2 regions of the Micromonospora sp. NPDC005254 genome follow, and region 1 is predicted to be linked to the other one. Evidence: riboswitches for the same ligand, from Rfam matches in the RefSeq annotation. Region 1 holds a riboswitch; the other holds the start of a gene.
The links. A riboswitch is a leader RNA that binds a small molecule or an ion and turns the genes downstream of it on or off. The one in region 1 is predicted to bind thiamine pyrophosphate.
Positions count from the first base shown of each region.

Region 2: it holds a riboswitch for thiamine pyrophosphate, as region 1 does, so the genes downstream of both, ACFYPR_RS28765 (ECF transporter S component) here and thiE (thiamine phosphate synthase) in region 1, are expected to answer to the same signal.

Region 1 covers NZ_JBIAKM010000001.1:577,193-582,006, forward strand. The annotation lists gene ACFYPR_RS02830 (ThuA domain-containing protein) at 1-2,144, opposite strand, end outside; TPP riboswitch at 2,435-2,544, shown strand; gene thiE (thiamine phosphate synthase) at 2,539-3,162, shown strand; gene thiO (glycine oxidase ThiO) at 3,159-4,385, shown strand; gene thiS (sulfur carrier protein ThiS) at 4,376-4,576, shown strand; gene ACFYPR_RS02850 (thiazole synthase) at 4,573-4,814, shown strand, end outside.
Region 2 covers NZ_JBIAKM010000011.1:84,079-88,892, forward strand. The annotation lists gene ACFYPR_RS28755 (energy-coupling factor transporter transmembrane component T family protein) at 1-625, opposite strand, end outside; gene ACFYPR_RS28760 (ABC transporter ATP-binding protein) at 622-2,052, opposite strand; gene ACFYPR_RS28765 (ECF transporter S component) at 2,201-2,788, opposite strand; TPP riboswitch at 2,866-2,970, opposite strand; gene ACFYPR_RS28770 (alpha/beta fold hydrolase) at 3,078-3,908, shown strand; gene ACFYPR_RS28775 (AAC(3) family N-acetyltransferase) at 3,964-4,233, shown strand; gene ACFYPR_RS28780 (SIS domain-containing protein) at 4,230-4,814, shown strand, end outside.

The DNA.
Region 1 (4,814 bases):
CCGGAGTCGTCGTTGTTGCCGCCGAAGCCCGTGCCCCACTCGATCAGGTAGAGCGCGCCGTCCGGGCCGAACTCGAAGTCCATCGGCCGGATCATGCGCATACCGGTGAGCAGCTGGTTGATGTCCACCAACGACTTGCCGTCGGCGGTCATCTGCATCGTGTACATCTTGTTCTGGTTCCACTCGCCGAGCAGCGCCTTGCCGTCGTAGTAGGCCGGCCACTTGCGGGTGGAGTTGAGGTTGGCGTCGTACCGGTAGGCCGGACCGCCCATCGGGGCGCCACCGCCACCGATCTCCGGGTACCGCGCGTCACCGGCGTAGCCGTAGTCGACGGTGGCCGGGACGACCGGCGGGAGGTTGGTCAGGCCGGTGTTGTTGGGCGAGTTGTTCACCGGCGCGGCGCAGTCGAACTTCGGACCGCTCGGGCCGGACGGGAACGTGTAGTCGTTGTACGCCTCGTTCGTCCCGGTGCAGTACGGCCAGCCGTAGTTGCCGGGGGTCACGACGTTCCACTCGACCAGACCGCGGGGGCCCCGGTTCGGGTTGTCCGCGTTGGCGTCCGGCCCGTAGTCCCCGACGTACAGCGTGTCGGTCTTCGGGTCGGTGCCGATCCGGAACGGGTTGCGGAAGCCCATCGCGTAGATCTCGGGACGGGTCTTCTCGGTGCCCGGCGCGAAGAGGTTGCCGGTCGGAACGGTGTACGTCCCGTCGTCCTCCGGGTGGATCCGGATCACCTTGCCGCGCAGGTCGTTCGTGTTGGCGGAGGTGCGCTGCGAGTCGTAGTCCTGACGGCCCGGCCGCTCGTCGAGCGGCGAGTACGCGTTCGACTCGAACGGGTTGGTGTTGTCACCGGTGGCCAGGTAGAGGTTGCCGGCGCTGTCGAAGGTCATGCTGCCGCCGGCGTGGCAGCAGGTGTTGCGCTGGGTGTCGACCCGCAGCACCTGCTTCTCGCTCGCCGGGTCGATGGTGTCGCCGGTCACCGTGAACCGGGACAGCAGGTTGCGGGTGACGCCGTCGTTCGGGGCGTAGTAGAGATACACCCACTTGTTGGTGGCGAAGTCCGGGTCGAGCCGGATGCCGATGAGGCCGTCCTCGTTGCCGGTGAAGACGTCCAGGTCGACGGCGGTGACGGTGCTGCCGGTGTCGGGCTTGATGATCTGCACCCGGCCGTCGCGCTCGATGTAGAAGACCCGCCCGTCGGGGGCGATGTCCAGCTCCATCGGGTTGCTTGTGTTGCTGTCCAGCGTGACCTTTTCGAAGCTGGACGTCTTCGAGGCGCCGCAGTCGGCGTCGACCACGCCGGCCGCCGTCTGGATGCCGCCGAGCAGGTGCTTGAGGAACTCGGGCTCGGCGTACGACTCCCGGGTGTGCCCGCCGCCGGTGTACCAGGAGCGGCCACCGTCGAAGTCCTGGCACCACGCGGTCGGGTGGTCGGCGCCCATCGCGCCGGCGCCCGGGGTGTAGCTCTTCTCGTCCAGGCTGGCCAGCACGTGCACGTCCGGCCGGGGGTTGGTCTGGAAGTTGTACCACTCGTCGAACCGGGACCAGCGGTCCGGCAGTTCGGCGGTGGACGGGTGGGCGTGGTCCTCCACCTTGACGGTGGCCTGCTGGTTCTGCGGGTGGTTGGCGAAGTACGCGCCGACCAGGTCGCCGTACCAGGCCCAGCTGTACTCGGTGTCCGAGGCGGCGTGGACGCCGGCGTAACCGCCGCCGGCCCGCACGTAGCGCTCGAAGGCCGCCTGCTGGTCGGCGTCGAGGACGTCACCGGTGGTGGAGAGCCAGATCACGGCCTTGTACTTGGCGAGGTTGGCGTCGTTGAACGAGGCGCCGTCCTCAGTGGTGTCCACTGTGAACCCGTTCGCCGCGCCGAGCTGCTGGATGGCGGCGATGCCGGTGGGGATGGAGTCGTGCCGAAAGCCGGCGGTCTTGGAGAAGATTAGGACGGAGTAGGGGTCGGCCGCTGCGGCCTTCGGTGCCTTCGGCACCACCTGGGTGACCGGAGCCGCGGCCTGCGCGTCTCGCGGGGGGACCTGCGCCGCGGCCGGAGCCGCCTGCGCCGGCGACCCGAGCAGGGTCGTCGAGGCGAGCGCTAGGGAGAGCAGGGTAGCGGTGAGTGGTAAACGGGTACGACGAGAACGGGACACGCCGCCTCCAATGTCGCGGTGGACAGGAATCGCGGGGGCCGGCTGCCGAAGACCGTCCCGGATGGAGCCGGCGGGGAGGCCGTGCCAGGGCGTCCCCACCGGCATTTTGTCGAATCGCTGAACAAATTAATTCTGGTGTATCCATGTCCGGCAAGATGCCGGCCGGTAACGGTTCTGCAACGGCGTGCGACATTCCGAACAGGACCGGAGAAAGTACCCCATCGATGGGACCCTGTCCGGCCGGCGGCCGCTCCCTTGGCAGACCGGCGGAACTGTCGTACGGTGACACGCAAGTAACCCACGGGAGCCCGGTGTACCGGGCTGAGAGGGGGGCTGACAGCCCCCGACCGTCGAACCTGATCCGGGTAATGCCGGCGCAGGGAGGAGTGTTGCCGTGCCGTCCCTTGGACGACTGCATCTGATCACCGACACCCGACCCGGGCGTGACCCACTCACCGTGGTCCGGGCCGCCCTCGCGGCGGCCCGCGCCGACCTCGTCGTGCAGGTCCGGGTGGAGGACTCCGCGACCGATCGCGAGGCGTACGACCTGGCCGGCCGGGTGCTGGCGCTCTGCGCGCCGTACGGAGCGACCTGCCTGGTCAACGACCGGCTGCACGTGGCGCTCGCGGTGGGCGCCGCCGGTGGGCACGTCGGGGCCGACGACCTGCCGGTCGCCGCCGCCCGGCACGTGCTCGGCCCGACCGGCGTGCTCGGCGCCACCGCACGCGCGCCGCAGACGGCGGTCGAGGCGGTCACCGCCGGGGCCAGCTACCTGGGTGTCGGCCCATGCCACGCCACCAGCACCAAGAACGGCCTGCCGGATCCCATCGGGCCCGCGGGCGTCCGCGCCGTCGCCGACGCCGTCGACGTGCCGGTCATCGCGATCGGCGGGGTGACCGCCGACCGGGTGCCGGCGCTGCGGGCCGCCGGGGCGTACGGGGTGGCGGTGGTCGGCGCGCTCTCCGACGCCGCCGACCCCGCGCGGGCGACCGCCGACCTGCTGCGGGCGCTGGCGTGACGCGCACCGATGTGGCGGTGGTCGGCGCGGGCCCGATCGGACTGGCCATCGCGTGGCGCTGTGCCATCCGCGGGTTGCGCGTCGAGGTGCACGACCCGGCTCCCGGGTCGGGGGCGTCGGCCGTCGCCGCCGGCATGCTCTCCCCGGTCGCCGAGGCGTACTTCGGTGAGCGGCGGCTGACCGAGTTGCTGGTGGCGTCCGCCGCCCGCTGGCCCGGGTTCGCCGCCGAACTGACCGAGGCGAGCGGCACCGAGATCGGCTACCGGACCGAGGGCACCCTGATGGTCGGGCTGACCGGCGACGACCTCGCCGAGGCACGCCGGCTCTGGGCGTACCAACAGGGGTTGGGTCTGCCGGTGACGCCGCTGCGCCCCAGCGAGCTGCGCGACCGCGAACCGGCGCTCGCCCCTCGGGTGCGCGGCGGCGCGCTCGCGCCCACCGACCACCAGGTCGATCCCCGGCTGCTGGTGCCGGCGCTGCGCACGGCCGCGCAGCGGGCCGGCGCGGTGCTCGTGCCGCAGCCGGTCCGGCGGCTGTCCGACGTGGACGCGGGGGTCACCGTGGTCGCCGCCGGCTGCGGGGCCGGCGCGCTCACCGGCATGCCCGTGCGGCCGGTGAAGGGCCAGATCCTCCGGCTGCGCGCGCCCGGCGGCGTCGCGCCGGGCTTCCGGCACGTGATCCGGGGGTACGCCGACGGCGAGCACGTCTACCTGGTGCCCCGCGCCGACGGCGAGGTGGTCCTCGGCGCGACGGTCGAGGAGCGGGCGGACACCAGCGTCACCGCCGGCGCGGTGCTGCGGCTGCTGCGCGCCGGTGTCGACCTGCTGCCCGAGCTGACCGAGTACGACCTGGTCGAGGCGGTCGCCGGTCTGCGGCCCGCAACGCCGGACAACGCGCCGATCCTCGGGCCGCTGCCCGGCCGGCCGGACGTCCTGGCCGCCACCGGGCACCACCGGCACGGCATCGTGCTCACCCCGATCACCGCCGAGAAGATCGCCGACCTGGTGACCACCGGCGTGCCCGACCCGCTGCTCGCGCCCTTCGGCGCGGATCGGTTCGCCGTCGCGTCGTCGACCGGGACCGGCGACGCGGCACGGCTCGGCGCGGGCGACGTGAGCGGACGCCGGTTCGCCGTCGCCTCTCCGGCCGGCGACGCGGCACGGCCCGACGCGGGCGACGTGAGCGGACCTGGACGGACGACCGAGGAGGACCTGTGGAGTTGACGGTGAACGGGGCCGGGCGCAGCGTCCCCGGCGGCGCGTCGGTGGCCGACCTGGTCCGCGACGTCGCCCCGCACCAGCGTGGCGTCGCGGTCGCGGTCAACGGCGAGGTGGTGCCCCGGGCCGGCTGGCCGGGCACGGTGCTGCGCGACGGTGACCGCGTCGAGGTGCTGACCGCCGCGCAGGGCGGGTGAGCGGCGTGTCCTTCGAACTGGGTGGGGTCACGTTCTGCTCGCGGTTGATCCTCGGCACCGGCGGCGCCGCGAACCTGCACGTGCTGGAACAGGCGATCCGGGCGTCCGGTACGGAGCTGGTCACGCTGGCGCTGCGCCGGGTGGGCACCGCCCCGGGCACCGCCGGAGGGCTGCTGGACCTGCTGGACCGGTGCGGCGTACGGCTGCTGCCGAACACCGCCGGCTGCCACACCGCGAC
Region 2 (4,814 bases), on a different contig from region 1:
GGGTGCCCCGGCGGATCGCCCCGACCAGCAGCGCGAACGCCGTGGACGTGAACAGCCGCAGCTTCGCCACCGGGTTGCGTCCCGCGTCGACGCCGCGTGCCCGTCGGGCCATGCTGATCATCTGCCACTCCTGACCGAGCAGCGGCACCAGCCGGAACGCGGCCAGCGACCCGACGGCGAACCGCGCCGGCGCCTTCGCGTTCTGGATCAGGGCGTCCGCCAGGTCGGTCGGGTCGGTGGTGGCGAAGACGATCACGCCGGGCAGGGCCACCGCGAAGACCCGCAGCACCAGGCCGAGAGCGGTGCGCAGCACGCCGGTGCTCACCAGCACCGGCCCGGCGTCCAGCAGGATCCGGCCGGACTGGTCGGCGGCGAAGAGCACCAGGGTGACCAGGATGCCGGCGGCGCTGAGCAGCAGGGGCAGGGCCCGCCGGGCCAGCACCCGGTAGCGGACGCCGAACAGCGGCAGGACGGCGAGTTCGACCGCGATGGCGATCGCCGGCGCCACCGGGTCGAGCGTCGCCAGCAGGGTGAACGAGAAGACAAGCGCGGCGGCCACCTTCGCCACCGGGTTGCGCCGGGCCAGCGGGGCGCCGGGCGCGGCGATCGGCTCGATGCTGATCACCGGGCGCCGTCCGGTGCCCGCTGGAGGGTGACCGTGCGGTCGGCGAGCGCGGCGACGAAGTCGAGGTCGTGGGTGACCGTGACCACGCCGTGCCCGGCGTCCCGCAGGTCGGCGAAGAGGTCGACCAGCTCCCGCCAGGTCCGCCGGTCCTGCCCGAAGGTCGGTTCGTCGCAGATCAGCAGGCGGGGCGCCGTGGCCAGGGCCGTCGCCACGCTCAGCCGCCGCGCTTCCCCACCGGAGAGGGTGTACGGGTTGGCGGCCGCGAGTCGGGTCAGCCGCAGCCGGTCCAGCAGCCCCGCGGCGGTCTCCCGGACGGCAGCCTCAGGTTGACCCGTCCGGCGTGGCCCGAGCGCCAGCTCGTCGAAGACGGTGCCGGTGACGAACTGGTGCTCCGGGTCCTGGAAGACCGACCCGATCCGTCGGGCCAGCGCGGGCGCTCGCCAGCGGTGCGGGGGAGCGCGGTGGTCGGCGCCGGCCAACTCGGCCGAAGCGGTGACGCGGCCGGCGCCCGGTTTGAGCAGGCCGCCGAGCAGCAGCGCCAGCGTGGACTTGCCGGCGCCGTTGGGTCCGCGTACGGCGAGCGCCTCTCCGGCGCGTACCGCCAGGTCGGTGGGGCCCAGCCGGGGCGGCAGGCCGAGCCGGTCGGCGGTGAGCAGCAGGTCGCCAGGGGCGGCGGTGGCCGTGCGGGGTGCGATGGGGTGACCGGGCACCCAGACGCCCTCGGCGGCGAGGGCAGCGCCGTGCGCGGCGAAGACCGCCTCGGGCGTCCCGTCCGCGCGGACCCCGCCGCCAGGCTCCAGGACGACCACCCGGTCGACCAGTGGCAGCGCCTCGGCGACCCGGTGTTCGACCAGGATCACTGTGGTGTCGGCGTCCAGCGCGCCCGCCACCGCCCCTCGGACCAGGGCGGCCCCGTCCGGGTCGAGGTTGGCGGTCGGCTCGTCGAGCAGCAGCAGGCCGGGCCGCAGGGCAAGCGCGCCGGCCAGGGCCAGGCGTTGCTGCTCGCCGCCGGACAGCGCGGCAGTGCTGCGGTCGCGGGGGTACGGGAAGCCGACCCGCCGCAGCGCTTCGTCGACCCGGGGCCAGATCTCGTCCGTCGGCACGCCCCGGTTCTCCAGCCCGAACGCGACATCGTCGCCGCTGCGCGCCATCACCAGCTGGGTCTGCGGGTCCTGGAAGACGATGCCGACCCGTTCCCGCGCCTTGCGGGGGTCGAGCCCGTCGATCTCGACGGTGCCCTCCTGCTCACCGGAATCCTCGGGCAGCAGCCCGGCCAGCGCGGTGAGCAGGGTGCTCTTACCGGCCCCGGAGGGCCCGAGCAGCAGCACCCGTTCTCCGGCCTCGACCCGCAGATCCACCCCGCGCACAGCCCAGGCCCGCCGCCCGGCATGCCGCCACCCGAACCCCCGCAGCAGTACCCCGCCCACCCAACACCCCCTCCCTGCCCCTCCCGGCCGTCTCCCGGCCGTCCTCCCGCCGTCTTCCCGCCGTCTCCCCGCCGGTGATCAAGAGGTTTGCGTCAGAATTCCGGCTTCCGTTGACGCAAACCTCTTGATCACGGGGACAGTTGCGCCCTCAGATGAGGGCGCGGTTTCGGCCTACCGGGAAGCGGTCCAGCGCGCCGGTGTTGGCCAGGGCGCGGGTGAGCAGCCAGCCGCCCACGCCAGCGATGATCGTGGCGCTGACGATGGTGAGCAGGGCGTACGGGATGCGGTAGTCGCCCAGCGCGTAGTCGACGTTCCAGACGAAGAAGTCGAACAGCGCCGCGCTGAGACCGGTCAGCGCGCCGGCCAGCACGGCGGTCGGCAGCCGGTACGACCGGTACCGGAAGGCGGCGAACGCCAGCTCGGCCCCGATGCCCTGCACGATGCCCTGGGGGATCACCGTGCCGGCCCACTGGCTGCCCAGCAGTGCGGAGACGACTGCGGCCACCGTCTCGCAGTAGAGCGCGGCGCCGGGCTTGCGGATGACCAGGCCGCCGACCACGGCCGGCAGCAGCCAGACGCCGTAGATCAGCGTCTGCGCGGGCGGGAAGAAGGCGAACGCGCCCTCGGTGGCGCTCCAGACCAGGCCCCAGGCCCAGAAGATGACGCCGAAGGCGACCGCGATCACCGAGGCGACCACGATGTCGATGGTGCGCCAACGGCTGGTGGTGTTGTCCATGCTGTGCTCCCAGTTCAGTGGAACGAACCAGGAGAAGACGCACGCCGCGCGCCCGGTGGCACCGGACTCACGGCGCGGCTGGAGGTCGACCGAACTCCCTGCGCTGGCATTACCCAGATCAGGTTCGAGGGTCTGCGGGCGTGCCCGCACTCTCAGCGCTGTGCGCTCCCCTGTCGGATGTGAAGTTGTCTCGGTGACGCTAGCACCGACCAGGGGTAACGGCCCAGCAGGGCATTCGGCCGCCCGCGCATCAGGGCCGGCGCTCGGCCGGCTGGGTAGGCTGCCGATCATGCAGGTCGACGCGCGAGGTCTCACGTTCGAGATAGGCACCGGCGGCCCGGCCGACGGCATTCCCGTCCTCCTGCTGCACGGCTTCCCGCAGCACAGCGGGGAGTGGGACGACGTCGTGCCGGCACTGCACGCCGCCGGGCTGCGCACGTACGCGCTGGACCAGCGGGGCTACTCGCCGGGTGCCCGGCCGGAGGCGGTGGTCGCGTACCGGATTCCGGAACTGGTCGCCGACGTGGTGGCGGTGCTCGACGCGCTCGATGTGGACGCCGTCCACCTGGTCGGCCACGACTGGGGCGCGATCGTGGCCTGGGCGGTGGCCGCCGCGCACCCCGAGCGGGTCCGTACGTTGACCGCGGTGTCCGTGCCGCACCCGGCGGCCATGGCGCACGCCCTCGCCACCGACGGCCAGCAGAAGGCGCGCTCGTCGTACATCGCGCTGTTCCGCAAGCCGGGCAAGGCCGAGAAGGTGCTGCTGGCGTGGCACGCGACGGCGCTGCGCAAGATGCTCGGCGGGGTGGGTGACGCCTCCCGGGTGGACCGCTACGCCGACCCGATGCGGGAGCCGGGTGCGCTCACCGCCGCCCTGAACTGGTACCGGGCCATGTCCCGCGCCGACCTGGCCGGCGTCGGCCCGGTCGCGGTACCCACCACCTACGTCTGGAGCGACCGGGACGTCGCCATCGGGCGGACCGCCGCCGAGGCGTGCGCCGCCAACGTCATCGGTGACTACCGCTTCGTACCGCTGCCCGGGGTGAGCCACTGGATTCCGGACGCCGCACCCGCCGCGCTGGCCGAGGCGGTCCTGGCCCGGATCGCCGGAACGGCCTGAGCCGTGCCGTGCCGAGACACGCCGGGCCAACGAACGCCGGGCAGACGGGCGCCGGGTGGGCCGGCGCCGGGCGGAGGAGCGCCGTGACGGCACCTGCCGGCGGGCCGGACACCCGTCGCTCGCTCGCCGCGCAGCTGCGCCTGCTGGGTGTACGCCCCGGCTCGACGCGGGCGACTTCGGCGCGTTGGGTCGGGACCTGGAGGCCACCGGGGCGGTGCGCTGCGGCCCGGTGGGCGCGGGGACGGGGAGGTTGGTACGCCAGCGGGCGGCGGTCGACTTCGCGGTGCAGTGGATGGCCCGCAACCGGACGACGGAGGACGCATGAGTGTGAGCGCCGAGGACTACCTGGCCGTGGTGACCGAGACGATCGGCCGGGTGGCCGCCAGCCAGCGGGATGCGGTCGGGCGGGCCGCCGATCTGATCGCCGAAGCGGTACGCGCCGACGGGGTGGTGCACGCCTTCGGCACCGGGCACTCGGAGGCCCTCGCCATGGAGATCGCCGGTCGGGCGGGTGGTCTGGTGCCCACCAACCGGATCGCGCTGCGTGACCTGGTGCTGCTCGGCGGCGAACCGGCCGATCGTCTCGGGCCGCTGCTGGAGCGGGACCCGGCGGTGGCGCACCGGCTCTGGGAGCTGGCCCCCGTACAGGCTGCCGACGTCTTCGTGCTCGCGTCGAACTCCGGGGTCAACGGCGCGATGGTCGAGTTCGCCACGCTGGTCAAGGAGCATGGTCACCCGCTGGTGGCGATCACCTCGGCGCAGCACTCCGGCCGGATGACGTCCCGCCACCCGTCCGGGCGCAAGCTGGCCGACCTCGCCGACGTGGTGCTCGACAACGGCGCACCGTACGGCGACGCGACCCTGCCGCTGCCCGGCGGTGGCGCGGTCGGCGCGGTCTCCTCGATC